One region of the Halomonas sp. H10-59 genome, then DNA from elsewhere that is predicted to be linked to it. Evidence: predicted binding sites of a transcription regulator. Region 1 holds the regulator's gene; each other region holds the start of a gene.

The links. The regulator sigma-54, encoded in region 1, starts transcription at its own class of promoters, with help from an activator protein. The targets are predictions, from matches to a motif close to TGGCACNNNNNTTGCTNT.
Region 2: glnL (nitrogen regulation protein NR(II)) is a predicted target of sigma-54. The motif match lies at 2,344-2,361, and genes of this name have one in related genera.
Region 3: NFG57_RS11710 (urease accessory protein UreD) is a predicted target of sigma-54. The motif match lies at 5,479-5,496, and genes of this name have one in related genera.
Region 4: NFG57_RS01735 (circularly permuted type 2 ATP-grasp protein) is a predicted target of sigma-54. The motif match lies at 3,057-3,074, and genes of this name have one in related genera.

The regions. Positions count from the first base shown of each region.
Region 1 is NZ_CP098828.1:1,633,660-1,641,444, forward strand. It holds gene bioA (adenosylmethionine--8-amino-7-oxononanoate transaminase) at 1-1,251, opposite strand, end outside; gene NFG57_RS07280 (hypothetical protein) at 1,431-1,955, opposite strand; gene NFG57_RS07285 (HPr family phosphocarrier protein) at 2,007-2,276, opposite strand; gene rapZ (RNase adapter RapZ) at 2,279-3,160, opposite strand; gene ptsN (PTS IIA-like nitrogen regulatory protein PtsN) at 3,214-3,699, opposite strand; gene raiA (ribosome-associated translation inhibitor RaiA) at 3,705-4,013, opposite strand; gene NFG57_RS07305 (RNA polymerase factor sigma-54) at 4,173-5,585, opposite strand; gene lptB (LPS export ABC transporter ATP-binding protein) at 5,858-6,583, opposite strand; gene lptA (lipopolysaccharide transport periplasmic protein LptA) at 6,583-7,113, opposite strand; gene lptC (LPS export ABC transporter periplasmic protein LptC) at 7,126-7,701, opposite strand; gene NFG57_RS07325 (HAD hydrolase family protein) at 7,698-7,785, opposite strand, start outside.
Region 2 is NZ_CP098828.1:4,393,130-4,400,914, forward strand. It holds gene ntrC (nitrogen regulation protein NR(I)) at 1-1,184, opposite strand, end outside; gene glnL (nitrogen regulation protein NR(II)) at 1,177-2,226, opposite strand; gene NFG57_RS19175 (DUF4124 domain-containing protein) at 2,526-3,101, opposite strand; gene glnA (glutamate--ammonia ligase) at 3,332-4,738, opposite strand; gene NFG57_RS19185 (glycosyltransferase family A protein) at 5,253-5,783, shown strand; gene typA (translational GTPase TypA) at 5,950-7,776, shown strand.
Region 3 is NZ_CP098828.1:2,668,402-2,676,186, reverse strand. It holds gene urtA (urea ABC transporter substrate-binding protein) at 1-730, shown strand, start outside; gene urtB (urea ABC transporter permease subunit UrtB) at 832-2,466, shown strand; gene urtC (urea ABC transporter permease subunit UrtC) at 2,470-3,645, shown strand; gene urtD (urea ABC transporter ATP-binding protein UrtD) at 3,642-4,475, shown strand; gene urtE (urea ABC transporter ATP-binding subunit UrtE) at 4,615-5,313, shown strand; gene NFG57_RS11710 (urease accessory protein UreD) at 5,570-6,493, shown strand; gene ureA (urease subunit gamma) at 6,555-6,857, shown strand; gene NFG57_RS11700 (urease subunit beta) at 6,932-7,285, shown strand; gene ureC (urease subunit alpha) at 7,282-7,785, shown strand, end outside.
Region 4 is NZ_CP098828.1:373,659-381,443, forward strand. It holds gene NFG57_RS01720 (fasciclin domain-containing protein) at 377-895, shown strand; gene NFG57_RS01725 (phosphatidylglycerophosphatase A) at 1,084-1,572, opposite strand; gene NFG57_RS01730 (transglutaminase family protein) at 1,643-2,581, opposite strand; gene NFG57_RS01735 (circularly permuted type 2 ATP-grasp protein) at 3,165-4,622, shown strand; gene NFG57_RS01740 (alpha-E domain-containing protein) at 4,627-5,613, shown strand; gene NFG57_RS01745 (putative zinc-binding metallopeptidase) at 5,812-6,870, opposite strand; gene NFG57_RS01750 (alpha/beta fold hydrolase) at 6,922-7,785, opposite strand, start outside.

The sequences.
Region 1 (7,785 bases):
CTTCATGGCCTTGATGATCTGGCGCATCTCGTCATCCGAGGTGATATAGGCAGGCATGGTGTAAAGCCATCTGCCGAAGGACCTCAGCCACACGCCCTGTTCACGGGCGATGGCGGCGGCGCCTTTCAGCGCTTTACTGTCGTGCACCTCGATCACGCCGGTGGCGCCGAGCACACGGATGTCGGCCACCGCAGGGTGGGCGCGCAGGTCACTGTCGCCGGCGAGTTCCTGCACAAGGATGGCGTTGAGCCGAGCGATACGGCCCAGATAGTCGTCCTCCTCGAAGACCCTGAGGCTTTCCAGTGCCACGCGACAGGCCAGCGGATTGCCCATGAAGGTCGGGCCGTGCATAAAGGCGTGAAGCTCGCTGTCGCCGATAAAGGTGTCATGGACACGGTCGTTGGCCAGGGTCGCCGCGTGGCCAAGGTAGCCGCCGGTCAGCCCCTTGGACAGCACCATGATGTCCGGACTGACACCGGCATGGTCGGCGGCGAACATGCGCCCGGTGCGGCCAAAGCCGGTGGCCACTTCGTCGAACACCAACAGCACGTCGAACTCGTCACACAAGGCGCGAGCACCCTTCAGATAGTCCGGAGAGGTCATGTTGAGGCCACCGGCAGCCTGCAGCAGGGGCTCCATCAACAGCGCGGCGATCTCGTGGTGGTGGGCTTCCAGCACCGCTCGCAAGGCGTCGAGGTCGGCGGCGACCTGCTCTGGCGTGGCCGTATAGGGTGCCGTCGGCGCCGGGGCGAAATGGTGCTTCGGAAGAAAGCCGGAAAACAGCGAATGCATGCCCTCTTCGGGGTCACACACCGCCATGCAGCCGGCGGTATCACCGTGGTAGGCCTTCATCAGCGACAGCATGCGGTGCTTGTTGGGGCGGCCGCGCAGATGGTGGTACTGCACCGCCATCTTCATCGCCACCTCCATGCCCACCGAGCCGCTGTCGGAGAAGAACACGTGGTTGAGGCCCTCTGGCGTGATGCGAACCAGTTCCCGGGCGAGCTGGTCGGCGGGATCGTGGGTTAGTCCTCCAAGCATCACATGACACAGCGTGGTAGCCTGCTCCTGAATCGCCTTGACCAGCCGTGGATGTCCGTAGCCGTGGATCATGCACCACCAGGAGCAGGTCGCGTCGAGCAATGATTCGCCGCTGTCCAGGGTAAAGCGGGTGCCCTGGCCGCCGACTACCCGGGGGGCAGGGGCCTGGGTCTTGAGATGGGCGTAGGGATGCCACACCGGAGAGGTCATGTCGGCTCCTGAAGGACGCTTGGTGGTAAACTGAGTGACGAGTTAAAAGTTTACCACCGCTGCTGCTGCCGTCGCCAACACCAGCGCTCGTACCCGGAAAATCGGGGTAGAGCGGGGCAGGCGAGGGCGCAAGGAGGAGCGGTGCTTTCTCAGGGTTGCTGGGCTTAGGGATGCCGGGCTCAGGGATGCTGGGCGTCGACACGTTCGAGAAAGCGCTCGAACAGGAACGCCTCGTCGTTTTTCAGCGAGCGACTCAGGCAGTCGATGAACTCTCGGCGCGGATAGGTGAAGACCCGCGGCGCCTTGTAGGCATCCAGATCGATGGCGATCACCTCTCCGTCGACGACCAGGAAGTTCTCGGTGTGCAGGCCACGACAGTGGATACGGTCACGGTACAAGGCTTCGAGAATGTCCAGGTAGCGGTTCTGCAGTTCCGGAGAGTCGAGGACCAGCTTTTTAAGCGCGATGCCGTGCACGTTGGCGGTGACCAGGCGATAGCGCTCTGCCGACAGGATTTTCGGTGTGGCGATACCCAGTCGCTCCAGTCGGCCGGCGACATAGCGAAAATTGTGGCCGGGGTAGCGCCGGATGCCCAGGCGGTAGCGCCAGCGATCGCTGGTCTTGGGCGTGAAGGTCTTGATGAAGGCGTCCTGGTCCGGATCGTAGTGGACCTCGGTGTACTTGCCGGTCTGGATCAGTTGCATGGCGTCCTTGGCAGGCAGGGGGTGGCGGTCAAAACAAGGAGAGGGAAGACGTCAGGCGTCTTCGTCGAAGCGTGCGTCGAACAGTGCCTCCAGAGCGTCCAGCACCGCGTCCGCGTCCTTGCCTTCGGCCTCCAGGGTCAGTTCCGTTCCGCAGGGGGCGGCCAGCATCAGCAGCGACATGATGTTGGCGGCGTCACCCGAGCGGCTGCCATGGTGGACGGTGACGGTGGCGTCAAAGGGTTGGCAGCAGGTAACCAGGCGAGTCGCGGCGCGTGCATGCAGGCCGCGACGATTGGTCAGGGTCAGGGTGCGTCGGGCCACGCCTAGAGTCCTCCGCTGTCCAGTCGGCGTTGCTGGCCGAGTTCGCGGTGGCGTAGACGGACGCGGGGATGCTGGTCGGCCAGGGCCGAGGCGATTCCCTCGGCCAGGTAGACCGAACGATGCTGTCCTCCGGTGCAGCCCACCGCCACGGTGAGGTAGCTGCGCTGGCTTTGCTGATAGCGCGGTAGCCAGGTGCGCACCCAGCCGAGGATGTCGCGCTTCATGTCGGCGACGTCCTGATAGCGTTCGAGGAAGTCGATGACGCTGGGATCGCAGCCATTGGCATCACGCAGCGATGGTTCCCAGTAGGGGTTGGGCAGACAGCGGGCATCGAACACGATGTCTGCATCCGGCGGCACGCCACGCTTGAAGCCGAAGGACTCCACGGTCAGGCTCAACTGGCCGCTGCGGTGGTCGGCGACCTGTTCGGCGATGCGCGAACGCAGTTCGTGCACCGACAGGCGAGAGCTGTCGATGACCAGATCGGCCAGGTCTCGAATACCCGAAAGGGCCTTCTGCTCGGACTCGATGGCTTCCGCCAGGGTCATGTCGCTATCACGGGTCAGGGGGTGACGGCGCCGCGTGTGGGAATAGCGCTCGAGCAGAATTCGCGCATCACTGGTCAGGTAGACCACCTGGCAGTCGATCGGACTCTGCTTGAGGGACGCCAGCTGGGCGGGGAAGCGTTCCAGCGCCTCAGGCAGGTTGCGGGCGTCGACGCTGACGGCGATACGGCGGGAATGACCGTTTTCCAGCTCGTCCACCAGGGCGCCCAGCAAGGTCGCGGGAAGGTTGTCGATGGCGTAGAACCCCAGGTCCTCCAGGGCCTGAAGGGCCACGGACTTTCCCGAGCCGGAGCGACCACTGATGATCACGAGCTGCATGTCCTGTCTCCTTGGGCAGGCGTCCATTGCTGATGGCCTAGGCAAGGCCGCGATCAGGAGGGAGTGTCGTCCCCCGGCGCCTGTTGGCGGATGGCTTCCTGCAGGCGCTCGTGAAGCTCGCGCTGGGAGCTGGCGTGGCGCAGACGGTGACGTGTGTCGGCGTCGTTCATGACGCCGGCGACCTGGCCGAGCAGGGCGAGATGGGCGTCGTCGGCCTCTTCCGGTACCAGCAGCACGAACACCAGATCGACGGGCTCACCATCGATGGCATCGAAGTCGACAGGTTCCGCGAGTTTGAGGAAGCCGGAGATGGGCGCCTTGCAGTGGGGGTTGCGGGCATGCGGAATGGCGACGCCATTGCCGATGCCGGTACTGCCCAGGCGCTCACGTCCGATCAGCCGACTGAAGACCTCCTGGCTGTCCAGGCTCGGGGTGTTCTGCGCAATGAAGGTGCTGAAAAACTCCAGCACCCTCTTCTTGCTGCCTCCCGGGACATCGAACAATGTGCGCTCGGGAGGGAGAATGGCTTCCAATGTCATGAGAGTCAGCGAATTCCGGCGCCTTGGGCGCGGGCTTGGGATTTTTCCTTGTGCTTGACCAGCTGGCGGTCCAGCTTGTCGGCAAGGGCGTCGATAGCAGCATACATGTCGCCGTCCTGCGCTTCGGCATGCAGGTCGGCACCGGCGGCGTGAAGAGTGCAGGCGGCCAGCTGGCGTTCCTTTTCCACCGAGAGGGTCACCTGGACGTTGGTGATGTTGTCGTAGTGGCGCTCCACACGGGTGAGCTTCTCTTGTACGTAGTCACGCAGGGGATCGGTCAATTCGACGTGGTGGCCGGTGATGTTGACTTGCATGACAGGCTCCTTGCTCTTTCGGGTGGTGGCTTGATTGTAACCCTTTTTCCGATCCTGCAAACCCCCTCGACGCTACGCAGAAAGACGCAGATGTCATGCGAAATTTCAAGTGCTTGCGCTTTCCCGATAACTAGGCTAGCGACGCCGCAGCGCAAGGCCTCAGCGCAGGCGCTTGCGCTCGCTGGAAGACGGAATATTCATGGCTTCCCGGTACTTTGCCACGGTGCGTCTGGCGACATTGACGCCGTCTTCCGCCAGCAATTCCACCAGTTTGCTGTCCGACAGAGGTTTGCGGGCAGGTTCCTTTTGAATCAACGATTTGATCATGGCGCGGATGGCGGTACTGGAATGGGCGTCGCCATCCTGGCCGACCTGGCTCGAGAAAAAATACTTCAACTCGAACACGCCGCGAGGCGTGTGCACGAACTTCTGGGTGGTCACGCGGGAGATGGTGGACTCGTGCATCTCCACCTTGTCTGCGATATCGGCCAGCACCAACGGTTTCATGGCCGCTTCTCCCTGCTCGAGGAAGTCGATCTGACGCACCATGATTTCCCGGCCGACCTTCAGCAAGGTGTCGTTGCGGCTGGACAGACTCTTGATCAGCCAGCGCGCCTCCTGCAGGTGGTCCTTGAGGAACTGGTTGTCCTGGCTCTTGTCCGCGCGCCGAATCAGCGCAGCGTAGTCGGGCTGGATGCGCAGTCGGGGCATTGCATCCGGATTGAGTTCAACGCGCCAGCCCTCTTCGGTGTGGCGTACCACCAGGTCGGGAATGACGTAGTCGTTATCGCTGTCACCGAATTGGCTGCCGGGACGTGGGTCGAGGCTTCGGATCAGCTCGATGACGCTGTCGAGTTGGTCGTCATCGAGTCCTAGTCGGCGCTTCAGCAGACGTCGGTCGCCGCTGGCAAGCGCCTCGAGAAACTGTCTTACCAGTCGTCCGGCCTGGGGCAGCAGGACGGTATCGCGAGGCAGGCTATCCAGTTGCAGCATCAGACATTCGCGCAGGTCGCGGGCGAACACTCCGGTCGGTTCGAACTGTTGCAGCCGAACCAGCACCGCCTCCACCTCGGCGAGGGGAGGGGGGCGACGACCGTCTTGCTCGAGCCCCTGGGCGATGTCATCCAGTGTCTGCTCGAGATAGCCGTCGGCGTTGACCGCGTCGAGCAGGCTCTCGGCGATCAGGCGTTCCTGGTCGCTGACGTCGAGCATCGCCAGTTGCCAGCTCAGGTGGCTGTGCAGTGACTGGGAGCTTGCCTGGCGCTCGAAATCCGGCGCCTCGCCACTGCCGGCGGGGGTGGTGCCCAGGTCCTGGTAGGTGTCGGACCAGTCGCTGTCCACACTGAGTTCCGAGGGAATCTGATCCGCCCAGTCATCTTCCACGGCTTCCCTGGTCTGCTGTTCGCCGAACTCGTCCTCGAGTTCGAGCATGGGGTTGGCCTCCAGCGCCTGCTGGACCTCCTGGCGCAGGTCCAGGGTCGAAAGCTGCAGCAGGCCGATCGCCTGTTGCAGTTGCGGGGTCATGGTCAGCTGGGTACCGATGCGCAGCTGCAGTGACGCCTTGAGGGCCATGGGTCGGGATCCACCAGTGTTGTCGAAAGGCTTTACCCTAACGACGAGTCATCAGACATGCAAGCATCTTGCCAAGTTGGTGTTTTTTGACCTGTGGGAGGGAGTGAAAAGGTCGATGTGGAACAACTTGGTAGGGGGGGAGGTGGTTCTTTCGAGGGGGGGCCCCTGTGTGCAAGGTGAGGCCGACCCTTTCGGGGCCGGCGGTTGGATGCTGATGCTGGCAAGTGTTGCGGCCGCTTGATGCGACTGCGGCTGTCGGGCGGCCCTGCGGCCTAGAGGCGGAAGTTCTCGCCCAGGTAGACCTCCTTGACGCGCTGGTTGGCGAGGATGGACTCGGCGCTGCCCTCGGCGATGATCTGGCCGTCGCCGACGATGTAGGCACGATCGCAGATATCGAGGGTCTCGCGCACGTTGTGATCGGTGATCAGGACGCCGATATCGCGGGCCTTGAGTTGACGAATGATGGACTTGATCTCGCCCACCGAGATCGGGTCGACCCCGGCGAAGGGTTCATCGAGGAGGATAAAGGCCGGCTCGGTGGCCAGGGCGCGAGCGATCTCGACCCGGCGCCGCTCCCCGCCGGACAGGCTCATGCCGGCGTTGTCGCGAATATGGCTGACGTGGAAATCCTCGAGGAGTTGCTCGAGACGTGCTTCTCGGCCCTCGCGGTCGAGGTCCTTGCGGGTCTCGAGGATCGCCATGATGTTGTCGGCCACCGACAGCTTGCGAAAGATCGAAGCCTCCTGAGGCAGGTAGCCGATACCGGCCAGCGCGCGCTGGTGCATGGCCGCGCGGCTCAGGTCCCGATCATCGATGCTGATGCTGCCGGCGTCGGCTCTGACCAGGCCGACGATCATGTAGAAGGAGGTGGTCTTGCCGGCCCCGTTGGGGCCCAGCAGACCGACGATGCTGCCCTGCTCGATCGACAGGCTGATGTCCTGGACGACGCGACGCTTCTTGTAGCTCTTGGCCAGATGGCGAGCGTGGAGAGTCTTCATCAGTTTCCTTGGCTTTCCGGCTCGAGGGTCATGCGAATGCGCTGCTCGCCCTGGACGCCCTGGGCGCTGGAGCGGGCCTGGACCACGCGGCGATCGAGGAAGTACTCCAGATAGGCACCGTCGAAGGTGTCATTGGCCTTGTGCAGCTCAGCCTGGTCGATCAGCTCCATGCGGCGTTCGGCCACGTGGTAGATCACCTTGCGGCCCCAGCCCTTGACCACCGGTTCTTCCGGGGATGGCTTCTGCTCGAGGTAGGCACGTGAGCCGGTCGCGGTCGCCAGTGACAGTTGTCCCTGGTCGTTGCGCTGGATCTCGACGCGTTCGCCGGTGAGGATCATGCTGCCTTGCACAATGCGCACGTCGCCGGTATAGACCGCGGTACCGGCGCGATCATCGAGATCCAGCTGGTCGGCCTCCACCTGAATCGGTGCGCTGCGATCACTTTCCAGCGCCAGGACACTGCTGCCGGTGGCGCCGGCGGCCAGGCCAAGGGCCAGGGCAAGCAGGAGGGCGGGACATGGACGCATCATGGAAGGGGCTCCTTATTGAGGCTCTGGCGGATGATGACCGGTGACATTGTCGGTCAGGCGAGCGGTATTGTCATGGATCCAGGCGTCGAAGCGCTCCCCTTGCATCTGTTGAGGGGGTTGGCGTAGGACGGCTGGCGTTTCGCTCCAGACATGGCCACTGTCGCTGTCGTAGACCAATACCTCTGTATCAAGCTGCCAACGCTCCGCGGGGGCCTCGAGATGGGCGTCGCCCGACAGGGTCAGGGGGTTGCCGTCCGGACCCAGTTCACCGTTGTCGGCGTCGGCGATCCACTCTCGGCCGCTGTCGTCGATCAGCGCAAGGTCCGGCTGGTCCACCCGGGTGACGTCGTCGAGCGGTGTGTGCACAAGGCGTGGCGTATCGATGCGCTGATGGGGGGTGCCCTGGGCATCGAAGCGGGTCAGGCGGGCATCCACCAGGTAGTAGTCGGGCTCGCCGGCCTTGTCATTGGGTACCAGGTCGGGGACGTTGCTCTCGCGGGGGTCGAGCAACGTCAGGCCGCCACCGAGTACCAGCAGCAGGATAACCAGCCAGAAGCGAAAGCCCGGACGCAGTGCGCTCAGTTTCATGTCAGCGGTCCGTTGCTCAGGTAGCTGTCGATGATATCGTCGAGGCGGCCCTGGGCCATCAGCAGGGTGTCGGTGATCTCGCGC
Region 2 (7,785 bases), 2.0 Mb from region 1:
CCACCTGCGGCGCTGTCATCACCGCCGCGCAGCTCCGGCGGCAGGTCCTCGACCAGGATCTCGCGCCCGGAGGCCATCACCGTCAGCCAGCGACAGGTGTTCTCGAGCTGACGCACGTTGCCGGGCCAGTCCACCCGGGTCAGGAACTCCTCGGCTTCGCGGGTCAGCACCTTGACGTCGGTGGATAGCTCCTTGGCCGCCTCGACCAGGAAGTGCCGCGCCAGCCGGGGAATATCCTCGCGCCGCTGGGACAGCCTTGGCAGGTGCACACGGATGACGTTGAGGCGGTGGAACAGGTCCTCACGAAAGCGGCCATCGGCGACCAGCGTCTCGAGGTCCTGGTGGGTCGCGGCGATGATGCGCACGTCCACCTTGACCGGCGTATGACCACCGACCCGATAGAACTCGCCGTCGGCCAGCACCCGCAACAGCCGGGTCTGGGTCTCCGACGGCATGTCGCCGATCTCGTCGAGGAACAGGGTGCCGCCGTTGGCCTGCTCGAAGCGCCCCTGGCGACTGGCACTGGCGCCGGTGAAGGCGCCCTTCTCGTGGCCAAACAGCTCCGACTCGATCAGATCCCGGGGGATTGCCGCCATATTGAGGGCAATAAAGGGATTGGCGGCGCGGGGACTGTGCTGATGAAGCGCACGCGCCACGCGCTCCTTGCCGGTCCCGGACTCGCCGTTGATCAACACCGTGATATGCGAGTGCGCCAGGCGCCCGATGGCCCGGAATACCTCCTGCATCGCCGGCGCCTCACCGATGATCTCGGCGTCGAGTCCTTCGGGCACGCTGACCGGCCGCTGGCGCTCGCGCACGTGGGCCACCGCACGTCGCACCAGGGCCAGCGCCTCGTCCACGTCGAACGGCTTGGGCAGGTACTCGAAGGCCCCGCCCTGATAGGAAGCCACCGCACTGTCCAGGTCGGAATGGGCGGTCATCACGATGACCGGCAGGTCCGGGTGCACCTGGCGCACCTTGGCCATCAGATCGAGTCCGTCGATACCTGGCATGCGGATATCGGTGACCAGCACGTCGGGCGGCTCGGCCAGCAGTCGATCGAGGATACCGTCGGCCCGCTCGACCGCCTCGACCTCAAGGTCCGGCTGCGCCAGGGCGCGCTCGAGCACCCAGCGTATGGCCCGGTCGTCGTCGACGATCATTACACGAGCGGTATCAGTCATGACTCATCTCCAGGGGAATCAACAGACGGAATTCGGTGCGTCCAGGCTCGGACTCGCATTCGATCAGCCCTTCGTGCTGGTGCAGCACCGACTGGGCGATCGACAGCCCCAGGCCGCTGCCCTCGGCACGACCGGACACCATCGGATAGAACAGGGTCTCGCGCAGCGTCTCGGGGACGCCCGGGCCGTTGTCGATCACGCTGACGTCGCAGACCAGACGATGGCGCTGGGCGCCCAGGGTGAACTGGCGGCGTGCGCGAGTCCGGAGGGTCATCACCGGATTCGGTGTCTCGGACTCGACCAGCGCCTGGACGGCGTTGCGGGCCACATTGAGCACCGCCTGGATCAACTGGGCTTCATCGCCGGTCAACTCCGGCAGGCTGGGATCATAGTCGCGCTCGATGCTCACCCGCGGCTGCTCGACCAATAGCAGCGCGCGTACCCGCTCCAGCACCCGGTGGATGTTCAGCGGCTCTCGCCGACTCACCCGGTTGGGCCCGAGCATGGAATCGACCAGATCCCGGAGCCGATCCACCTCTTCGATGATGATCCGGGTGTACTCCTTGAGCGCCGGCGTCTGCTCCAGGTCACGCTCGAGCAATTGCGCTGCACCACGAATCCCCCCCAGGGGGTTCTTGACCTCGTGGGCCAGCCCCCGCGCCAGCACCTTCATGGTTTCCTGGCGCGACTGCAGCGCTTCCTCGCGGGAGATTCGCAACAGCCGATCCCGTGGCTCCATCTCCAGCAGCAGCTCGTCAGGCGACAGCGGCGTCACGGTGTAGTCCACCGTCAGGGGGTCTCCACCGGCAAGGACCAGCCGCGCCTCCCGCTGGGTATAGGGATGCTGCCCATCCCGGGCACGTATCAGCACCTCGGCGATATCATCCTCGCCGCTGAGCCAGTCGGTCAGCGCCACGCCGGCAACCCGACTGGCGCTGACCGCCAGCAGGGTCTCGGCCGCCGGGTTCATCCAGGTCGGTCGCAGCTCGCCGTCGAGCAGCATGACCGCAGTTGTGAGGTGTTCGATGATGCCAGGCGTCATGGGTCCATCCTGATGGGGCAAAGCGCCCACTCGATAGAGGCCGCCACGGCGCCAAGCCGGCATTCCATGGTGGCGGTCCAGGTCTCGGCCTCGAGCAGGCGTCAGACAACAACATTCAAAGCAAGAAGCGGGCCAGCCTTGGTGCCAGTGGCACACTCCCGCCGCGCAGGCGCCAGGACGGTGCTTTTGTTGAGGAGGCGGGTCACCGTCGGCGCACCTACGCACCATTTTAGTGCACCAACCTGGTGCAGGGCAGTCTCGCCTGGATCACTGTCCGCACAAGGCCCGCAGATCGCGGGTCAAGGCGGCGCAGGACGAAGGGGGTTGGCGGGAAGCAGGCGGCTGGCGCGCTGTACGTGAATGACGATATCGGCACTGCGTTGACGCACCTCTCCCGATGGGGCCAGCACCACCAGGCCCAGGCGATGCTCGCCACGCTCCAGATTGGTGAGCCACAGTGGGCCGATGCCGGTGACGCTGGTGGCGAGCACACCGTCGACCTCCAGGCCGAGGCGATCCCCCGTCGCCGGAGGCGGGCTGATCGCGGCCAGCACCTTCAATCTTCCCCCGGCCCCCGTGGGCAACACGCTGCCATCCGCCGGAGAGGCGATGGCCAGGACATCGTGGGGCTGGAAGACATCGGCGTCGCTATCCGGGCCTGGTACTGAAGGCGCCGTCGGCCTGGAGGGCGCCGCCACATCCAGCGCAGGGGCGCTGGACAACGGCGGCGGTGCCAGCTCGCGGGCGCCGGCCGAGGGGGTATCGCTGTAGCGCACGACGCCGTCGGGACCGACACTGCGATAGATGGTGCTCGCCGGCACGGTTTCTGCCACCGGCAACGCCAGCCCTGACGCTGCCAGCAAGGCAATGGCCATCAGTGATGGTCGACTCGGCGACGAGGGAGCGCTCTCGCCCCTCTCCCGGCCTGCCCTGCGCGTCCACCGCTGCATCATCGTGATTGCCCTCGCCGACCTTCCCCTGACGAGGATGACGGCAGCCACGACCCGCGCCAAGGGGATCCCTTGCCCAGGCGCAAGGCCCGCGCAAAAAAAATCGGCCCCGCGATCATCGCGGGGCCGACGGAACGCACGAGGCGCTATGCCGATCAGCAGCTGTAGTACATGTCGAACTCGATCGGGTGGGTCGCCATGCGCAGACGCTCGACGTCCTCGTTCTTGAGCTCGATGTAAGCGTCGATCATGTCGTCGGTGAAGACGCCACCTTCGGTCAGGAAGCTGCGGTCCTCGTCGAGGGCTGCCAGCGCCTGGTCGAGGCTCTCGGCCACGGTCGGGATGGCCTTGCCTTCTTCCGGCGGCAGGTCATAGAGGTTCTTGTCCATGGCGTCGCCGGGGTGGATCTTGTTCTTGATGCCGTCGATACCGGCCATCAGCATCGCCGCGAAGCACAGGTAGGGGTTGGCGGTCGGGTCGGGGAAACGCGCCTCGACACGCTTGCCCTTCGGGCTTGCGGTGTACGGGATACGGATGGAAGCAGAACGGTTTCGGGCGCTGTAGGCCAGCATGACCGGCGCTTCGAAGCCCGGCACCAGACGCTTGTAGGAGTTGGTAGAAGCGTTGGTGAAGGCGTTCAGGGCGCGGGCGTGCTTGATGATACCGCCGATGTAGAACAGTGCCATTTCGGACAGACCGGCGTACTCGTCACCGGCGAACTGGTTCTGGCCGTCCTTCCAGAAAGACTGGTGGACGTGCATGCCGCTGCCGTTGTCGCCGACCAGCGGCTTGGGCATGAAGGTGGCGGTCTTGCCGTAGGCGTGAGCCACATTGTGGATCACGTACTTCATTTCCTGAACTTCGTCGGCCTTCTTGACCAGGGTGTTGAAGGCAACACCGATCTCGTTCTGGCCGGCGTTGGACACCTCGTGGTGGTGCACCTCGACCTTCTGGCCGATCGCCTCGAGGGTGTTGCACATGGCACCGCGCATGTCATGGAAGCTGTCCACCGGCGGAACCGGGAAGTAGCCGCCCTTGACCCGCGGACGGTGACCGAGGTTGCCACCTTCGACGGCGCGGTCGGTGGACCAGGCACCCTCTTCGGAGCTGATCTTGTACATGGCGCCTTCGATATCGGCCTTCCAGTGCACCTCGTCGAAGATGAAGAACTCGGGCTCGGGGCCGAAGAAGGCGGTGTCGCCCAGGCCAGAGGACTGCAGGTAGGCCTCGGCGCGCTTGGCGATGGAGCGCGGGTCACGCTCGTAGCCCTGCATGGTGGCCGGCTCGATGATGTCGCAACGCAGGATCAGGGTCGCGTCTTCGGTGAAGGGGTCGAGGAAGCCGGTGCCGTCCTCCGGACGCAGGATCATGTCGGACTCGTTGATGCCCTTCCAGCCGTTGATGGAGGAACCATCGAACATCTGGCCATTCTCGAAGAACTCTTCGTCGACCTCGGCGGCCGGAATGGTGACGTGCTGCTCTTTACCGCGGGTATCGGTGAAGCGCAGGTCAACCCACTTCACATCATGTTCGTTGATCAGGGCGAGGGTCTTGTCTGACATGTGGTCCTCCAGAGTGGAACTTGTCTCGTGACTCGAGCGTTGCGCAACGGCGCCAATCCCATGTCACCGGTTTGAAACGGGGGATGATCCAGGGAACAAAAGGGGTACCGGGATCCTTTGTAGCACGCTCCCGGGACACTGCCCATGGCAACGTGCGCGACACGATGACACTGCCAACCACAATGCAGATTGCGTGCCAGCATTGCACCAGCATCGACCAAAAAAATCCCAACCCATTGTTTCAAATCTTTTTTATCCAAACAGGCCCTTTGCGCCAGCTTAGGGCACAAAGGCCCACCACCTTCAGGATCTGCCGACCAATGCACCACAAAAGTGCAATAAAGACTGCGACGCACCACTTTGGACCTTTGTGACAGGATCTATAAACTCTGCCGGGCCGATCGCGAGGTGTCAGTGGGCGCTGGAACCTTTCGCAACGCAAAGATACACTTTATTACGTTCGACTCCGACCGCCTCCCCTGCCGGCCGGCGTCACCCTCCTCGGAGTGTCGTCGTGAAAATCAGCTTGATCATTGATGCCCGACTTACCGGCAAGGAACTGCCTCGCCGGCTCGCGGAAGCACGCCAGCAGGTCGCCCTCTTCCAGGGAAGAGGCGAGATCCTCGTCATCGACGATGGCGATATGGCGCCACCACTACTGGGCGAACCGGGCGAACACGCCGTCGTCGGCTATCGCCAGGTGCGCAGCCGGCCCGCGCCCATGGGGCGGCGCCTCAACCTGGCCGCCTCCCACAGCAATGGACGCATGCTCGGCTTCTGCCTCGGCCCTCTGGACACCCACTGGGTCGAGCGAATGATGGCAGCCGCCTGCGATGATTCGCGCCCGGTGGTGCGTCCTGCTCGCCCCTGTCCGCTATCGCTGCTCAGCCTGCTGCGACATACTCCGACCCGGGCCCTGGGCGTCGAACGTACCTGGTTCGATCGGCTGGGAGGCTTCGACCCGTCGCTGGACTTGAGCGCGGTAGAGGACCTCGCCACTCGCCTCAAGGCCTGTCGCGCCAAGATGGTCGTGCAGCGCGCCTGAGCGTCAGATCGTCCTTTCTGTCGATTTCGCCTACTTTTTTCGCCTCGCAGGTGCTTGATAGTTCAGCATCTTGAGGATCGATGCCGAGATTGGCGCCAACAAGGCTGGTCGTTGTCATCGCCCAGGCCCTATAATGCTGCCCCACTTTTTCCAGCAGGATCCCGTCGTGATCGAGAATCTTCGCAACATCGCCATCATCGCTCACGTCGACCACGGCAAAACCACCCTGGTCGACAAGCTGTTGAGTCAGTCTGGCACTCTGGACCGCAAGGCCGAGGGTCAGGAGCGCATCATGGACTCCAATGACCAGGAGAAGGAACGCGGTATCACCATCCTGGCGAAGAACACGGCGATCCGCTGGAATTCCCCCGAGGGACAGGACTACCACATCAACATCGTCGACACCCCTGGACACGCCGACTTCGGCGGCGAGGTCGAGCGCGTGATGTCGATGGTGGACTCGGTACTGCTGCTGGTCGACGCCGTCGACGGCCCCATGCCGCAGACCCGCTTCGTCACCCAGAAGGCCTTCGATCAGGGCCTCAAGCCGATCGTGGTGGTCAACAAGATCGATCGCCCCGGCGCACGCCCGGACTGGGTCATCGACCAGATCTTCGATCTGTTCGACAACCTCGGCGCCAGCGACGAGCAGCTCGACTTTCCGATCATCTACTGCTCCGCCCTCAACGGCATCGCCGGTCCCGAGCCTGACCAACTGTCCGACGACATGACGCCGATGTTCCAGTCCATCGTCGACATCGTCGAGCCGCCCAAGGTGGAACTCGACGGCCCGCTGCAGATGCAGATCTCGGCGCTCGACTACTCCAGCTACGTCGGCGTCATTGGCCTTGGCCGCATCACCCGCGGCGCCATCTCGCCCAACCAGCAGGTGGTGGTCATCAACAAGGAAGGTCAGACCCGCAAGGGCAAGGTTGGCCAGGTCATGACCCACCTGGGTCTCGAGCGGGTACAGACCGAGCAGGCCACCGCCGGGGACATCGTCTGCATCACCGGCATCGACGACCTGGCGATCTCCGACACCATCTGTGATCCGGCCGCCGTCGAGGCGCTGCCGGCACTGACCGTCGACGAGCCCACCGTGTCCATGACCTTCCAGGTCAACGACTCTCCGTTTGCCGGCAAGGACGGCAAGTTCGTCACCAGCCGCAACATTCGCGATCGTCTCGACCAGGAGCTGATCCACAACGTGGCGCTGCGTGTCGAGCAGGGCGAGTCCCCGGAGAAGTTCATCGTCTCAGGCCGTGGCGAGCTGCACCTGTCGGTGCTGATCGAGAGCATGCGTCGTGAAGGCTTCGAGCTGGCCGTGGGTCGTCCCGAGGTCATCATCCGCGAGATCGACGGTGAGAAGCAGGAGCCCTACGAAGAAGTCATCATCGACTGCGAAGAGCAGCACCAGGGCGCCATCATGGAAGAGCTCGGCTACCGCAAGGGCGAGCTCAAGAACATGAACCCGGACGGCAAGGGCCGGGTCCGCCTGGACTTCATCATCCCGGCGCGCGGCCTGATCGGCTTCCGTGGTCAGTTCCTGACCCTGACCTCTGGTACCGGCATCCTGACCAGCCGCTTCGACCACTACGGCCCGCTCAAGCCCGACGCCTCCATCGAGCGTCGCAACGGCGTGCTGGTGTCGATGGTTCCGGGCAAGGCCCTGGCCTACGCCTTGTACGCCCTGCAGGAGCGCGGCAAGCTGATCATCGACCACGGCACCGAGGTCTACGAAGGCATGCTGGTCGGCATCAACAACCGCGCCAACGACATGGTGGTCAATCCCACCAAGGGCAAGAAGCTCGACAACATGCGCGCCTCCGGCAACGACGAGAACATCGTGCTGACCCCGCCGGTGCGCTTCACCCTGGAACAGGCCATCGAGTTCCTCGATGACGACGAGCTGGTCGAGATCACCCCGAACCATATCCGTCTGCGCAAGAAGTTCCTGACCGAGAACGAGCGCAAGCGCGCCACCAAGAAGTAAGCGCTGCGT
Region 3 (7,785 bases), 1.0 Mb from region 1:
GGCCGACGAGGACATCATGGTCAACTACACCCCCTTCGGTCACTCCGACTGGCAGAACATCGTCTCCGAGATCAAGCAGTTCGGTGGTGCCGGCAAGAAGACGGCGGTGGTCTCCACCATCAATGGCGACGCCAACGTGCCCTTCTACCGGGAGCTGGCCAACCAGGGCGTCGAGGCCTCGGATATCCCGGTGGTGGCCTTCTCGGTGGGTGAGCAGGAGCTGTCCGGTCTCGACACCGCGCCGCTGGTCGGCCACCTGGCGGCCTGGAACTACTTCATGAGCGTGGATGAAGACGTCAACTACGACTTCATCGACGCCTGGTACGACTACACCGGCGACGACAACGCCGTCACCAACGACCCCATGGAAGCCCACTATATCGGCTTCAACATGTGGGCCGAGGCGGTGCGCAAGGCGGAGACCACCGATGTCGATGCGGTCAAGGAAGCGATCATCGGCGTCTCGGTGCCCAATCTCACCGGTGGCTACGCCACCATGATGCCCAACCACCACATCACCAAGCCGGTGCTGATCGGCGAGATCCAGGACAACGGCCAGTTCTCGGTGGTGTGGCAGACCCCGTCCACCGTGGCCGGCGACGCCTGGTCCGACTATCTGGAAGGCTCCCGCGATCTGATCAGCGACTGGCGTGCTCCGCTTGAGTGCGGCAACTACAACGTGGTGCAGGGTAGCTGCGGTGGTGGCTCAGACGTCGCCTCCAGCGAATAGAACATAACGACAAGGGGCCGGTGTGCACGGCGCACCGGCCCGGATCACGCCAACCCTGCCCGTGGTGCCGTCGGCACCCGGGTGTCTCAAGGGACCTCACCATGAATTTAATTGCAGGTCGTCACTGGCTGAGCGCGCTGGTGCTGCTTTGCCTCGTCGCCCTGGGGCTGGGCCAGGCTTGGGCTCAGGACGCCGGCGCTTCCGAGGCCGCGTCTTCCGACCAGGGGCCGGCGCTGTTGTCGGCGCTGGCCGAGTCCAGCTTCCGCGACAAGGAAGCGGCCATCGACGCCATTGCCGAGAGCGGTGACGAGCGCGCCCGGCGCTGGCTCGAGAGCTTTGCCGAGGGCAAGCTCGCCCGCGTCAAGGACAGCGGCGCTATCGTCGTGGTACTGGAAAATCGCGGTCGCAACTGGCCCGTGGCCGACGCCCTGACGCTGGATCCGGCGGGCGAAATATCGCGCCGCGAGCTCGACCGCGTCTCCATCAACAACAGTCTCAGGGGCTATCTGGACAGCACCCTGGCGCTGATCGACCTGCGTGTCGACGACCCTGCCCAGCGGCTGGCGGCGGCGCGGGATCTGCTGGGCGAGGTCGAGGCCGAGGCCGTCGATTCGCTGAGCGAGCTGGCCGCCGCCGAGAGCGACCCCGAGGTGGCGGCGACCCTTGAGCAGGCCATCGCCATCGCGCGGGTCGAGCAGGGGGACGTCGCGGCGGTCGAGGCGCTGTCCGGTAGCCTCAATGGCCAGGCCAGGGCCGCGCTGATGCAGGCCAGCCGCAGCGACGACGTGGCGCTGGCAGAAGCCGCACAGGCGGCGCTGGCCGAGAGCGAGCAGGCGCTCAAGCTCAACCGCGCCGCCGAGACGCTCTACTTCGGCCTGTCGCTGGGTTCGGTGCTGGTACTGGCGGCGATCGGCCTGGCTATCACCTTTGGCGTCATGGGGGTGATCAACATGGCCCACGGCGAGCTGATCATGCTGGGGGCCTACACCACCTGGGCGATGCAGCAGCTGTTGCCGGGGCAGCCGGGGCTTGCGCTGCTGCTGGCGATTCCGGCGGGCTTTCTGGTGGCGGCGCTGGTGGGTGTGGCCATCGAGCGAGGCGTCATCCAGTTCCTCAAGGGACGTCCGCTGGAAACCCTGCTGGCGACCTTCGGCGTCAGCCTGATCCTGCAGCAGCTGGTGCGCACCCTGATCTCACCGCTCAACCGTACCGTGGTGACGCCCGAGTGGATGAGCGGCTCGCTGGTGATCAACGAGGCGCTGTCGCTGACCCTCAATCGCCTCTATGTGCTGGGCTTCGCCATCCTGGTGTTTGCCGCCCTGATGCTGGTGATGCGCCGCACCCGGCTGGGACTGGAGGTACGCGCGGTAACCCAGAACCGTGCCATGGCACGCTCCATGGGCATTCGCGCGACCCGCGTCGACATCCTGACCTTCGCGCTGGGGTCGGGGGTGGCTGGCCTTGCCGGGGTGGCGCTGTCACAGCTCACCAACGTCGGTCCCAACCTCGGCCAGAACTACATCATCGACTCCTTCATGGTGGTGGTGTTCGGCGGGGTCGGCAATCTGTGGGGCACCCTGGTGGCGGGGCTCTCGCTGGGGGTGATCAATCAGGTGCTGGAGCCCTGGGCCGGGGCGGTACTGGCCAAGATCCTGGTGCTGGTGTTCATCATTCTGTTCATTCAAAAGCGCCCGAGGGGACTCTTTCCCCAGAAGGGCCGCGCGGCGGAGGGCTGAGCGATGCCATCATCCCGACTATGGCTGGCTCGCCCGTTCGGCGAGCGGTCGACTCTGATCTTCCTGGCGGTGCTCGGTGCCACCATGGCGCTGGTGGTGGCGGCAAATCTGCTGCTGGCGCCGGAGCATCCGCTGCATGTCTCTACTTATACCGTTACCTTGCTGGGCAAGTACCTGTGCTACGCGCTGCTGGCGGTGGCGGTGGATCTGGTCTGGGGTTACCTGGGGATTCTCAGCCTGGGCCACGGCGCCTTCTTCGCCCTCGGCGGCTACGCCATGGGCATGTACCTGATGCGCCAGATCGGCGACCGCGGTGTCTACGGCGATCCACTGCTGCCGGACTTCATGGTGTTCCTCGACTGGGACAGTCTGCCCTGGTACTGGCTTGGCTTCGACATGGCCGGTTTTGCCTTTGTGATGGTGCTGCTGGCGCCGGGCCTGCTGGCGCTGGTGTTCGGCTTCCTGGCGTTCCGTTCGCGGGTCACCGGGGTCTATCTGTCGATCATCACCCAGGCGCTGACCTTTGCGCTGATGCTGGCGTTCTTCCGCAACGAGATGGGCTTTGGCGGCAACAACGGCCTGACCGACTTCAAGGAACTGCTGGGCTTCGACCTGTCCGCCGACGCCACACGACTGGGGCTGTTCATTGCATCCGGCGTGGCGCTGGCGCTGGGCTTCCTGCTGTGCCGCGCCATCGTGGTCAGCAAGCTCGGGCGGGTCTGCGTGGCGGTGCGCGACGCCGAGTCCCGCACCCGCTTTCTCGGCTACCGGGTGGAGCGCTATCAGCTGTTCGTGTTCGTCGTCTCGGCCATGCTGGCCGGGGTCGCCGGCGCCCTCTATGTGCCCCAGGTGGGCATCATCAACCCCAGCGAGTTCTCGCCGCTGTTCTCCATCGAGGTGGTGGTGTGGGTGGCCCTGGGTGGCCGTGCCACCCTCTATGGCGCGGTGATCGGTGCGCTGGCGGTGAACTACGCCAAGAGCGTGTTCACCGGGGTGATGCCGGAGGCCTGGCTGTTCGCGCTCGGTGCGCTGTTCGTGCTGGTGACGGTGCTGCTGCCCCAGGGCATCGCCGGGCTTTTGTCACGCTCTCGCCAGCAAGGCAGCGACGATGACAGCGACACGCAACCCGACACGCCAACCGACACGCTGGATGCAACCCCCAGGGAGGCCACCCCATGAGCTTTCTTCAGAGCCTGGCCGATCGCGATCGGGTCTTCGACTTCCTGGTCCCGGAACAATCGCCGGTCGACGTGCGCCACGGCCCGATCCTCTATCTCGAGGACGTGTCGGTGAGCTTCGACGGCTTCAAGGCCATCAATGATCTCAACCTGACCATCGACGACGGCGAACTGCGCTGCATCATCGGCCCCAACGGTGCTGGCAAGACCACCATGATGGACATCATCACCGGCAAGACGCGCCCGGATCAGGGCAGCGTGTGGTTCGGCAGCCGCCACAACCTGTTGACCAAGAACGAGCCGGAGATCGCCCGGCTCGGCATCGGGCGCAAGTTCCAGAAGCCCACGGTGTTCGAGGCGCTGACGGTGTTCGAGAACCTCGAGCTGGCGATGGCCATGGACAAGAGTCTGTGGCCGACCCTCAAGGCGCGCATGACCGGGGAGGTGCTGGCGCGAATTGAGGAGGTGCTCGAGACGGTGGGCCTGGCGTCGCTCAGTCGCCGCCAGGCGGGCATCCTGTCCCACGGACAGAAGCAGTGGCTCGAGATCGGCATGCTGTTGATGCAGCGCCCTCGACTGTTGCTGGTCGACGAGCCGGTGGCGGGGATGACCGAGCAGGAGATGGAGCGTACCGCAGAGCTGTTGTTGAGCCTCGCCGGCAAGCACTCGGTGGTGGTGGTGGAGCACGACATGGGCTTTGTGCGTTCGATCGCCCGCACGGTGACGGTGCTGCATCAGGGTTCGGTGCTGGCCGAGGGCAGTATGGACAAGGTGGCAAGCGACCCCAGGGTGATCGAGGTCTACCTGGGTGGCGACGAGGAGGCGGCATGATCGGACTGGAGCGAGTACCTCAGCAGTCTTCGGTAAGAGCGCTGTACTGGGCGGACGGCGCATCCCGCGGCAGGCTGGCCACGCTGTGGGCGAAGGTCTGCGGCCGGTGGGCGCGAGAGACAGGCAAGGAGGTGGATCGATGCTGAGCATTCGCGGGCTCAATCAGTTCTATGGCGAGAGCCACACCCTGTGGGATCTCGATCTCGACGTGCCCAGGGCGGCCTGTACCTGTGTGCTGGGTCGTAATGGCGTCGGCAAGACCACCCTGATGAAAGCGATCATGGGCGAGGTGCCGATCACCGGCGGTGAGCTTCACTACGCCGACGGTGTCGCGCTGGAGAAGCGTCGCCTCGAGGATCGCTCACGCCTGGGCGTGGGCTATGTGCCCCAGGGACGCCAGATCTTTCCGCTGATGACGGTGGAGGAGAATCTGCGCACTGGCCTTGCCGCCCGTGGTGATGGCCTGCGCCAGGTGCCCGAACGGATCTATGAGCTGTTCCCGGTACTCAAGGAGATGCGTCACCGGCGTGGCGGCGATCTGTCCGGCGGTCAGCAGCAGCAGCTGGCGATCGGGCGCGCCCTGGTGATCGAGCCGAAGCTGTTGATCCTCGACGAGCCGGGGGAGGGCATCCAGCCCAATATCGTCGCCCAGATCGGCGAAGTCATCCGTCGATTGATCGCCGATGATGGGCTGACCGTGCTGCTGGTGGAGCAGAAACTGCCCTTTGCCCGACGCTTCGCCGACCACTTCGCCATCCTCGATCGTGGGCGGAGAGTCGCCGTCGGTGATATCGGTGAGCTCGACGACGCCGTGGTGAAGCGCTACCTGACCGTCTGAGCGGTAGCGCGTCAATCAGGGTGAATCGCTGCACATCAATGGTGCGCAATCGTAAGGTTGCGCACTTTTTTTGTGCGCGACCAAAGGCGTGCTTTTCTCTGGTGCAATCCTTGGTTGTTCTATAAGAAATTGAAAAATAAGTAGAAAAATAGAGATTCGAGAAGCTGGTACGGGGCTTGCACCTTGATTGGGCAATGGTGGTGGCCTTTTTTACTTTCGCTTGCCACGCCGACTCGACGGACCGCCCGGGAGAGCCATGAGCGCGCAGACAACACAGGATTCGACCGATCGGCACGGCCATCGTTTCGACGCAGGACGGCGCTGGGAGGCCAGCCTCGATCTCGGCTTTCGCCATGATGGCCAGGCCACTCGCCTCTATCGGGTGGATCATCGCGGCCCCCTGCGGGTGCAGCGTCCCTTCTATCCCGAAGGCCGCGACGGCACCTGCCACGTCTATCTGCTGCATCCCCCGGGGGGCCTGGTCAGCGGCGATATCCTGGATATCCAGGCGCGGGTGGGCGCGGGCGCGCGGGCACTGCTGACCACACCGGCGGCCAACAAGCTGTATCGGGCCGACCGCAACGCCGTGGCCTGGTCCCAGCGCACTCGTCTGGTGGTCGAGGAGGGCGGGCTGCTCGAGTGGTTGCCCCAGGAAACCATCGCCTTCGACGGCTCGCGAGGGGTCCAGGCCACCGAGATCGAGCTTTCCGGCAGCGCCCGCTGCCTGGGCTGGGAGGTGCTGGCGCTGGGCCGGCCGGCCAGTGACCTGCCGTTTGCCAGCGGCCACCTCGAACAGCGCTTTCGGTTATCCCGGGACGGACGACCACTGTGGATCGAGCGCCAGCCCCTCGACCCTGACCATCGTCGTTTTCACGGCGCCTGGGGGCAGCGAGGGTGCAGCGTCCAGGCAACCCTGTGGGCGGTCGGGCTCGAAAACGAGTCCGCGGCGATCGAACGTCTGCGCCAAGGGTTGGGGCAGGGAGGGAATGACCTTGCCGGCAGTCCCGGCGCTGGTGAAGCCGAGCGCTGGGCCGTCACCGTGCGTGATGGCGTCCTGCTGCTGCGCTACCTCGGTCACTCGCGGCGCGAGGCCTGGTCGCTGTGCGAGGCGGCTTGGACGTTGCTGCGTCCGATGCTGATGGATCGCGAGGCCTGTGTGCCGCGCATCTGGTTTACCTGAATGTCATGCCGGGCGGGACAGGCGACCCCTGACCACCCTGACCAACATCGAGGATGAAAGGATGGAGCTGACACCGCGTGACAAGGACAAGCTCTTGCTGTTTACCGCTGGCCTGGTGGCCGAGCGGCGACGCGCCAAGGGGCTCAAGCTGAACTATCCCGAGGCGGTGGCCTTGATCAGCTGCGAGATCATGGAGGGTGCCCGGGAAGGCCTGAGTGTGGCCGAGATGATGAGCCGAGGGCGCCAGATACTGGGGCGTGACGAGGTAATGGAAGGGGTGGCGGAAATGGTCGACGAGGTGCAGGTCGAGGCCACCTTTCCCGACGGCACCAAGCTGGTAACGGTGCACAACCCGATCTCGTGACGCTGCCAGGCCCCGGCTTGATCCGGGGGCGACGCGACAGGCTCATACGCTGATACCAATAGGGAGGGCGCGGGATGATCCCCGGAGAATACCAACTGAAGGACGGTGACATCGCCCTGTGCGAGGGTCGCGACAGGGTCACGCTGGAGGTGGCCAATCGCGGAGATCGACCGATTCAGGTCGGATCCCACTATCACTTCGCCGAGACCAACCCGGCACTGGCGTTCGATCGCGACAGGGCGCGGGGCTTTCGTCTGGACGTTGCCGCCGGCAGCGCGGTGCGCTTCGAGCCGGGGCAGAGCCGTGAGGTCACCCTGGTGAGCTTCGCCGGGCGTCGTCATATCTACGGCTTTCGCGGTGAAGTCATGGGCGCGCTGGACGATGCCGGTGCACCCAGCGGCGACAGCGGCCAGGAGGACGCCCGATGAAGATCAGTCGTCAGGCTTATGCCGACATCTATGGCCCCACCGTCGGCGACCGGGTGCGCCTGGGAGACACCGAGCTGTGGATCGAGGTAGAAAAGGACGCCACCCACTACGGCGACGAGGTCAAGTTCGGTGGTGGCAAGGTCATTCGTGACGGTATGGGGCAGAGCCAGCGTCTCGACCAGACGGTGATGGACACCGTCATCACCAATGCCCTGATCCTTGACTGGTGGGGCATCGTCAAAGCCGACGTGGGCCTCCAGGCGGGGCGCATCGCCGCCATCGGCAAGGCCGGCAATCCAGACACCCAGCCGGACGTCACCATCGTGATCGGACCCGGCACCGAGGTCATCGCCGGCGAGGGCAAGATCCTCACCGCCGGCGCCATCGACGCCCACGTGCACTTCATCTGTCCGCAGCTGGTGGACGAGGCCCTGGCCAGCGGCATCACCACCATGCTGGGGGGCGGTACCGGGCCTGCCACCGGATCGAACGCCACCACC
Region 4 (7,785 bases), 1.3 Mb from region 1:
CCGTCGTTCGTTCCGTTGTGGAAGCGAGGCTGCGTATGGCCCTCCTGGCCGAGCCTCAACGGTACGAAAGGTTCTCATCGCCAGGCTTGATATGCAAGTATTGTATAGGTTTTCTGTCGCCGGAAGCGTATCGGCATCTCGCCGTCATTACCGTCTTTCCGAGCAGCGCCCATATCATGACGTCAAAAGATGATGCTTTGATGATCAGAGTGGCGAAAGCTGTCGTAAAACTTTTTCTTGTACATTACTTGTTCTTGATCTAATTTTTGTACATGAACTGCGTCGTCCTGGTTGAACAGCCCCGACAGAGAGGTTCCCGGGAGGCGCGCAGTGGCGACGCGACATCTCGGAGCAATCACCGCAAGGAGGCGAGAGCATGAAAAAAGCAATGTCTGCCGCAACGTCGTTCCTGCCGAGTTGCGTGCTCGGCGTAGCGCTGCTCGCTGGCGGGGTGGCCGAAGCGGATCAGCAGCAACAGCAGGATCCCTCACGCAATCTGCTCGAAGTCGCCCAGGCCGACGGACGTTTCTCGACATTGCTTGACGCTGTCGAGAAGGCTGGCCTCGACGAGCCGCTACAGGGAGATGAAACCTATACGCTCTTTGCTCCAACGAACGAAGCCTTCGGTACCCTGCAGCCAGGACAGCTCGACGAGTGGATGAGCGACGACAAGGCCTCCCACCGACGTCTGGTCGAGGTCGTTTCCTACCACATGGTGGAAGGAGAAGTGTCACTGGAGGATTCATCTGAGGTGACCACCCTGCAGGGAACCGACATGGCCATCGACGCCCAGGAAGGCTCGGCAAGCGTAGGCAATGCCGCCGTGGTGGAGTCCGACATCAAGGCCAGCAATGGGGTGATCCACGTGGTGGACAGCGTGCTGATCCCTGAATAACCGATGCTGAGTGACTGACGCCAGTGCAACATCTGCTGCACTGGTCGCCAGAGGCCGGGCACGAGTTCCCCCGGTCACTGTTTCGATAGACCCCTGTCCCGTTTGGCCGCCCGTCGAGGGCGGTTTTTTTGTGTCAGGGCTGTGGGTTTAGGAAGCGCCGCCCGGCATTGGCAGGCCGCACTGTTGGCTTATGAGGACTGCTCGGGATCTCGTTGCCAGTAGCGGCGGGTCAGGCGCACCAGCAGTACCAGGGTGAGGGCGGCGTACAGAGCAGCCATCGCGTCGTCGGCGACGATGCCGAGTCCCCCGCCAATACCTTCGATCTCGCGTACCGGGGACAGCTTGGAAATATCGAACAGGCGAAACAGTAGATAGCCCAGCGGCAGGATGATGCGCCGTCGGTAGCGCGAGAAGGCCAGCACCGCGATGGGCAGGGCCACCCATTCGTCGAGCACGATCTGGGGCAGGTCGCCGCCGCCCAGCCACAGCGAAGCGAAGTGGCAGACGGGAACGGCCAGCACGAGGAGCGTCAGGGTAACGGCCAGGCGCGTGCCGAGCGGTAGCCGGAACAGCCACCAGGCGACCGGTAGTCCGATCAGGGAGCCGACCGTCCCCGGCGCCCAGGGGGAATAGCCCAGGCCGAAGCCGGTGGCGATCCAGATCAACAGGTCCTGCATGGAATCTCTCCTGGAAGACGGTGGGCAGGGCAAGGCCGGGCAGAGCCTGCGCAATATAAAGGACAGCGAATCAGCCGGCCATCGGCGCTGCTGGGTGATCGCCGGGGCTGGCGGAGGTCGGGCCGGTGGCCGCGACTTCCCCGGCGGGAACAACGTCCACTTCCACCTCGAGGCGCTGGCGCCCACCACCGGTCACCACGCCCTTGAGCGGCGCCACGTCCTCGTAGTCGCGGCCCCAGCCAAGCAACAGGTGTCGTTCGCCGGCGCGCACACCGTTGGTGGGGTCGAAGTCGAGCCAACCCCAGCCGGGTATCAGCACGGAGAACCAGGCGTGGGAGGCGTCGGCGCCCATCAGTCGAGGCTGTCCTGGAGGCGGTAGCGTCTCGAGGTAGCCGCTGACGTAGCGCGCGGCCAGACCCACCGAGCGCAGGGTGGCGATGGCCAGGTGGGAGAAGTCCTGACACACCCCACGGCGATGCTGGAGCACCTGGGACGGTGTCGTCTCCAGGTCGCTGAACTCGCTGTCGTAGCGGAATTCCTCATGGATGCGACGGTTCAAGCGCTCCACGCAGTCCACCAGATCGCCACCAGCGGGAAAACAGTCTTCTGCCCAGGCGGCGAGCAGCGGGCGGCGCTCGATATAGGCGGAGTTTTCAAGAAACGGCTGTGCTTCGCGGAAACCTGGCTGGTGGCGGTCTGCCAACCGCTCTCGACACCGCTCCCAGCCCATGATGGCCTGCGGCGGTGTGGCGCGAGGCGAGGTCATGACCTGCGCCTCCAGCGTGACCTCGAGCTGGGTATGGGGGGTGTCGACCGCGAACAGCGCGATATGGTTGCCGAAGGCGTCCTGTCGGCTCTGGCGTAGCGACTCGCCCGGCGAGATCGACAAATGCGCCCAGGCAACCTGCTGGTAGGCCATCTCACGGGGCATCAGGCAGGCCTCGTTCTCGCTGAGTGTCACGATCTCGCTGTAGTGGTAGCGCGTGGTGTGGCGAAGTCGATAGATCATCTGCCGGATCCCGCCGTGACACCCCTGCCAAGGCTGGCCACACGGCACCGCCTGGCGCCGCTGTCTTGAGCAGGGCAGGACAGCGGTGCGCACGAGCCAGGGAGGGCGGAACGAGAAGAGGCAGGCATGGGAAGCGAGGAGGCTCCTGGGTGTAGGCGAATGTTGCAGAAGGTGACGATATCCCCCCCGAACCGTGGCGACAAGATGTACCCGACTCCTGCTGATTGCTCAAGCTCGAAAGGTAGGCGTCGTCAGCAACAGGGGGTTTCGACCGGCGTCGCAAGGGCTGATGATAGCTGCCGCTCACGCTCGTCAGGTGCCGCCCGGATTGCACCAGATCGGTGCTCGCTGCCCCTTCTTGCTGGCTCGTGGCGCACTTTCGGCAGGAGCAAGTGGTCGCTTTTTGTCCAAACTGCTCAATTGCGCCCGTCGGTCCGGCGAGAAGGCGCGGCGCTGTGTCCTATTCTCGGCGGTCTGGTACAGAGCTTGCTATACAGCAAGGAGGGACCCGGTACGGTCGAAGGCGGGGGTGCCATCGTCGTTGTCGGGTCGCCGGATGCCGAAAACAATCGAGGGTGTGCCGATGAGCCATGTGGATTGGCAGCAGTACGACTGCGCAGGGTTCTATGACGAACTGGTGGCGACGCCCGGGATGCCGCGGGAGGCGGCCAAGATGCTGTGTAACGTGCTCGCGGGCTTTGCTCCTGACGAGCTGGAAGAGCGCAAGAACGCAGCAGAGATCGCCATTCGCACCATGGGGATCACCTTCACGGTGTATTCCGAGGGCAGCATGATCGACCGCGCCTGGCCTTTCGACATCGTGCCTCGCATCATCCCCGCCGACGAGTGGCGACGCACCGAGGCAGGCCTCAAGCAGCGGGTCGAGGCGCTCAACCTGTTCATCGACGACCTGTACCACGACCAGAAGGTCGTCAAGGATGGCGTGCTGCCGGCGGCGGTGCTCGAGCAATCCGTCAACTTTCGCCCCCAGTGTGTAGGGATCGATCCGCCCCACGGGGTCTGGGCGCATATCTGCGGCTCCGATCTGGTGCGTGGTGGCGACGGCACCGTCTACGTGCTGGAGGACAACCTGCGGATACCGTCCGGGGTGTCCTACATGCTCGAGAATCGCAACGTGACCAAGCGCGTGCTGCCGGAGCTGTTCGCCTCGGGCAAGATTCATCCGGTCGACGACTATGTGCCCCAGCTTTACGACATGCTGGCGGGCATGTCGCCACGCCATTGGGACGATCCCCAGGTGGTGGTGCTGACCCCGGGTATCTACAACTCGGCCTACTACGAGCACGCCTACCTGGCCCAGCAGATGGGCGTGCAGCTGGTCGAGGGGCCGGATCTGCTGGTCGATGACGACGACGTGGTCTACATGCGCACCGTCCAGGGGCTGACCCGTGTGGACGTGATCTACCGCCGCGTCGACGACGCCTTCCTCGACCCGGAGGCGTTTCGCAAGGACTCGGTACTGGGCGTACCCGGATTGATGCGGGCCTGGCGCAGCGGCAAGGTGGCGCTGGCCAACGCCCCGGGGGCCGGTGTCGCCGATGACAAGGTGGTCTACGCCTTCGTGCCGAAACTGATCAAGTACTACCTGGATCAGGAGGCGCTGCTGCCCAATGTGCCGAGCTACCTGTGCATGCTCGAGGAAGACCGCCGCTATGTGCTGGAGCACCTGCATGAACTGGTGGTAAAGCCCGCCAACGAGTCCGGCGGCTACGGCATGTTGATGGGGCCTCAGGCCTCCCAGGCCGAGCGTGATGCCTTCGCCAGGCTGATCCAGGAGAACCCACGCAACTACATGGCTCAGCCCATGCTGAACCTGTCCACCACCCCCACGCTGTTCGATGGCCGGCCCGAGCCGCGCCACGTCGATTTACGCCCCTTCATCCTGTCGGGCCAGGACGGCGCCTACGTCACCACCGGTGGCTTGACCCGTGTGGCCCTGGTCAAGGGCTCGCTGGTGGTCAACTCGTCCCAAGGGGGCGGCAGCAAGGACACCTGGATCGTCGAGACGGGGGAGGACTGAGACCATGCTGATGCTTTCCAGAGTCGCCGAAAACCTGTACTGGATGGCCCGCTACATCGAGCGTGCCGAAGATACCGCCCGGCTGATCAACGTCTCCAGTCACCTGATGCTCGACATGCCCTACCGCCAACCGCTGGGATGGGCGGCGATGGTTGATATCACCGGGGGCGCCGAGGTGTTCGAGACCCTCTACGACGAGCCCAACGATCGCAACGTGGTGCAGTTCCTGTGTGCCGACCGACGCTACTCCGGCTCGATCCTGTCCGCCCTTGCCCAGGCCCGCGAGAATCTGCGCACCACGCGGGACGTGGTACCGCGGGAGGTATGGGAAGAAATCAACCAGCTCTACATGACCGCCAGTGCCCATGCCGATGCGGGCCTCGGCCCGGGACGCCGAGAGCGCTTTCTGAAGCTGGTGATTCGTGGCTGTCAGACGTTGATCGGGTTGATCGAGGGCACCCTCAGCTACGGTGGATCACGGACCTTCATGATGCTCGGGCGCCAGCTCGAACGGGCCGACATGATCACCCGCATCATCGATGTGCGCTCGGCCAACCTGCTGCAGCGTGATAGCGACGAGATTCGTCCGTTCGAGCACCTGCAGTGGATGAGCGTGCTCAAGTCGTTGACGGCCTACCAGATGTATCGACAGCACGTGCGCTGCCGGGTCAGGGCCACCGACGTGCTGCGTTTCCTGGTGCAGGACTCCCTGTTCCCGCGTTCGGTGTCGCGCAGTCTCAAGGACAGTATTCGCGCGCTGCGCTCGCTGCCACGACATGAGCGCGCCCTGGCCACGGCAACGCTGGTGCTGGCCGATGTGGCCGAGGCCGACGTCCGTGCCCTGGTGCGCTCCCCCGAGGCCCTGCACGACTTTATCGACGTGCTGCAACAGGGCTTTGCCGAGCTGCATACGGCGATCGCCCGCACCTACTTCCCGACCCTCGATGACCTGGGCGATGGCGAGCTACTGGCGGCCAGCGACCAGGCGTGAAGCCAGGCGGGCCAGGTATCCCATGGCCCGCCTGCCCTGAGCCACTGCTGAATCTAGCCAAGGTGGATCTTGCCAGGCCGGATCTAGCCAAGCCGTATCTTGCCAGGCCGGATCTAGCCAAGCCGGACCTTGCCAAGCATTGCGGCCCCTCCTGGAAAGGGAGGGGCGCATGGTGGTGCTAGGTGGGCACCGGGCGGTTCACTGCTGTCGTCGCGCTGCCAGCACCATGTCGTGGATATAGCAAAGCTTGCAGGCGATGGTCGGGGTGATCACCTCGGGCACCAGGTCGAGCAGCCCCATCTCGCGATTCATCTCGTTGAAGCCGAGACTCAGGCGGCGAAAGGTGGTCAACATCGCTTCGAGGTCCTCGTCGAAGCCGGTGGGGGTGATGCCGAAGTGTCCGGCGGTATCGAGGATGGCGACCATGTCCAGGTAGAAGCCGAAGGTTTCGGCGAAGTCCTCCCAGGGGTGCATGGTGGCGTAGGCCGACACGAAGCGGCCGCGCCAGTCATTCGGTGGTCCCTGCTGATAGTGGCGATCGAGGGCTTCGCTGTAGCTGGGGTTGTTGTGGTCACCGAATACCTCGATGCAGGCTGGCTCGTCACGGTTCTTGATCAACAACTCCCAGTAATAGTGTCCGATCTCGTGGCGGAAGTGGCCGATCAGGGTGCGGTGGGCCTCGTTGAAGTCGTTACGCAGGCGCTCGCGCTCGACGTCGTCGGCTTCCTTGACGTTGATGGTGATCAGTCCGCCGGCGTGACCGGTGAACACCGGCATGCCCTCGTCGCTGGAGTGCCAGTCGCCTTCTGCCGCCACTTCGTCGGCGAGGAAGGCGAAGGCCAGCGGCGGGTTGGCGCGGCGGTCATCTACCTCGTGGGGTAGCCCCAGCAGGTCGAGGGTGTAGAAAAGCCGGCGCTTGGCACTCTCGAGCTTGGCCCAGCGTTCACGATGGCCGGGCACCGACAGGTCGGGGATGGCCTGGTTGTGGCGACAGCAGTCACACAGCGTCATGCCACGGTTGGCCTCCTCGCTGGTGATCATGCGGTTGCAGACCCCTTCCACGGAATAGTTGTGGCACTTGACCAGCAGCGTAGCGCAGGTGTCGTCGACGCAGCGGTAGCGACCATCGGGCTGGAGATCGACCGTCACCAGGGCATGGCAACCCGGGCACCAGCCAAGTTCGGAGTGGCATACCAGGCAGAGGGTATTGTCGAAGAACAGGCGGTTGTCACAGCGTTGGCAGGGGTAGTGGCGCATTCGCATGCCCTCGGGCGTGGCCAGTCAGGTGTCGTCGCCAGTATAGCCAGGCTACCGGGCGGGCGGCGGGTCGGTCTCGTCTGGAGTGTGCTGAGGCGACTCGGTGGCGTGGGCCGTGGGCGCTGGCGCCGGCGACTGCGCCATCGCCTGGGCGAGAAATTCCCGCTGGTCGTCGGCGAAGGCCGCCCGCCAGTCACCCTCGTAGATCTCGAAGTGGCCGGTGTCGTAGGTCTTGAGTGTGGCCCGCGATCCCAGTGCTTCCGCCAGCCGGTAGCCGGGGGCAATCGGCGCGACGCTGTCACGCAGGCAAAGTTGCAGAAGCACCGGACAGTGAACCTGGCGGGCCCGGGTGACCGGACGGTAGAGCCCGAGCGCCAGCAGGGCGCGTGGTGCAATACGATTGTCGAAGTCGTCATCGACAAACGACAGGATCCCCGTCAGGGCGTCCGGGGCGGAGAGCGCGGCCAGGGTCCCCGGCTCGCCGGCCAGTGGCAGGTACCGAGGAGCCCGGCCGAGGCAGCCCCTGGCAAGGTCGGCGAGTCCCACTCCGGTCATGCGCAGGAAGGTGCCAGGTCCTGCGTCCTTGAGCTTGAGCAGCGACGAGGCCCGACCGTCGAGCATCGGATTCATGGCGATGACCGCAGCGACATCGTCGCGACGAGCCGCCAGAGTGATGACATGGGCCGACGAGAATGACGTACCCCACAGCACCAGCGGAAGGGCCGGTGCCCGGCCCCGGGCGTAGTCGATGGCGGCCACGTAGTCCTGTTGCTGGCGCTTGATACCGAGCAGCTGGCGAGGCTCGCCGTCGGAGCGGCCGAAGTGACGATAGTCGAAGACCAGCACGCTGTGGCCGGCGTGATGCAGGGCCTGGGCGTAGCCGACAAGGCCGCCTGCCACCGTTCCGCCAAGACC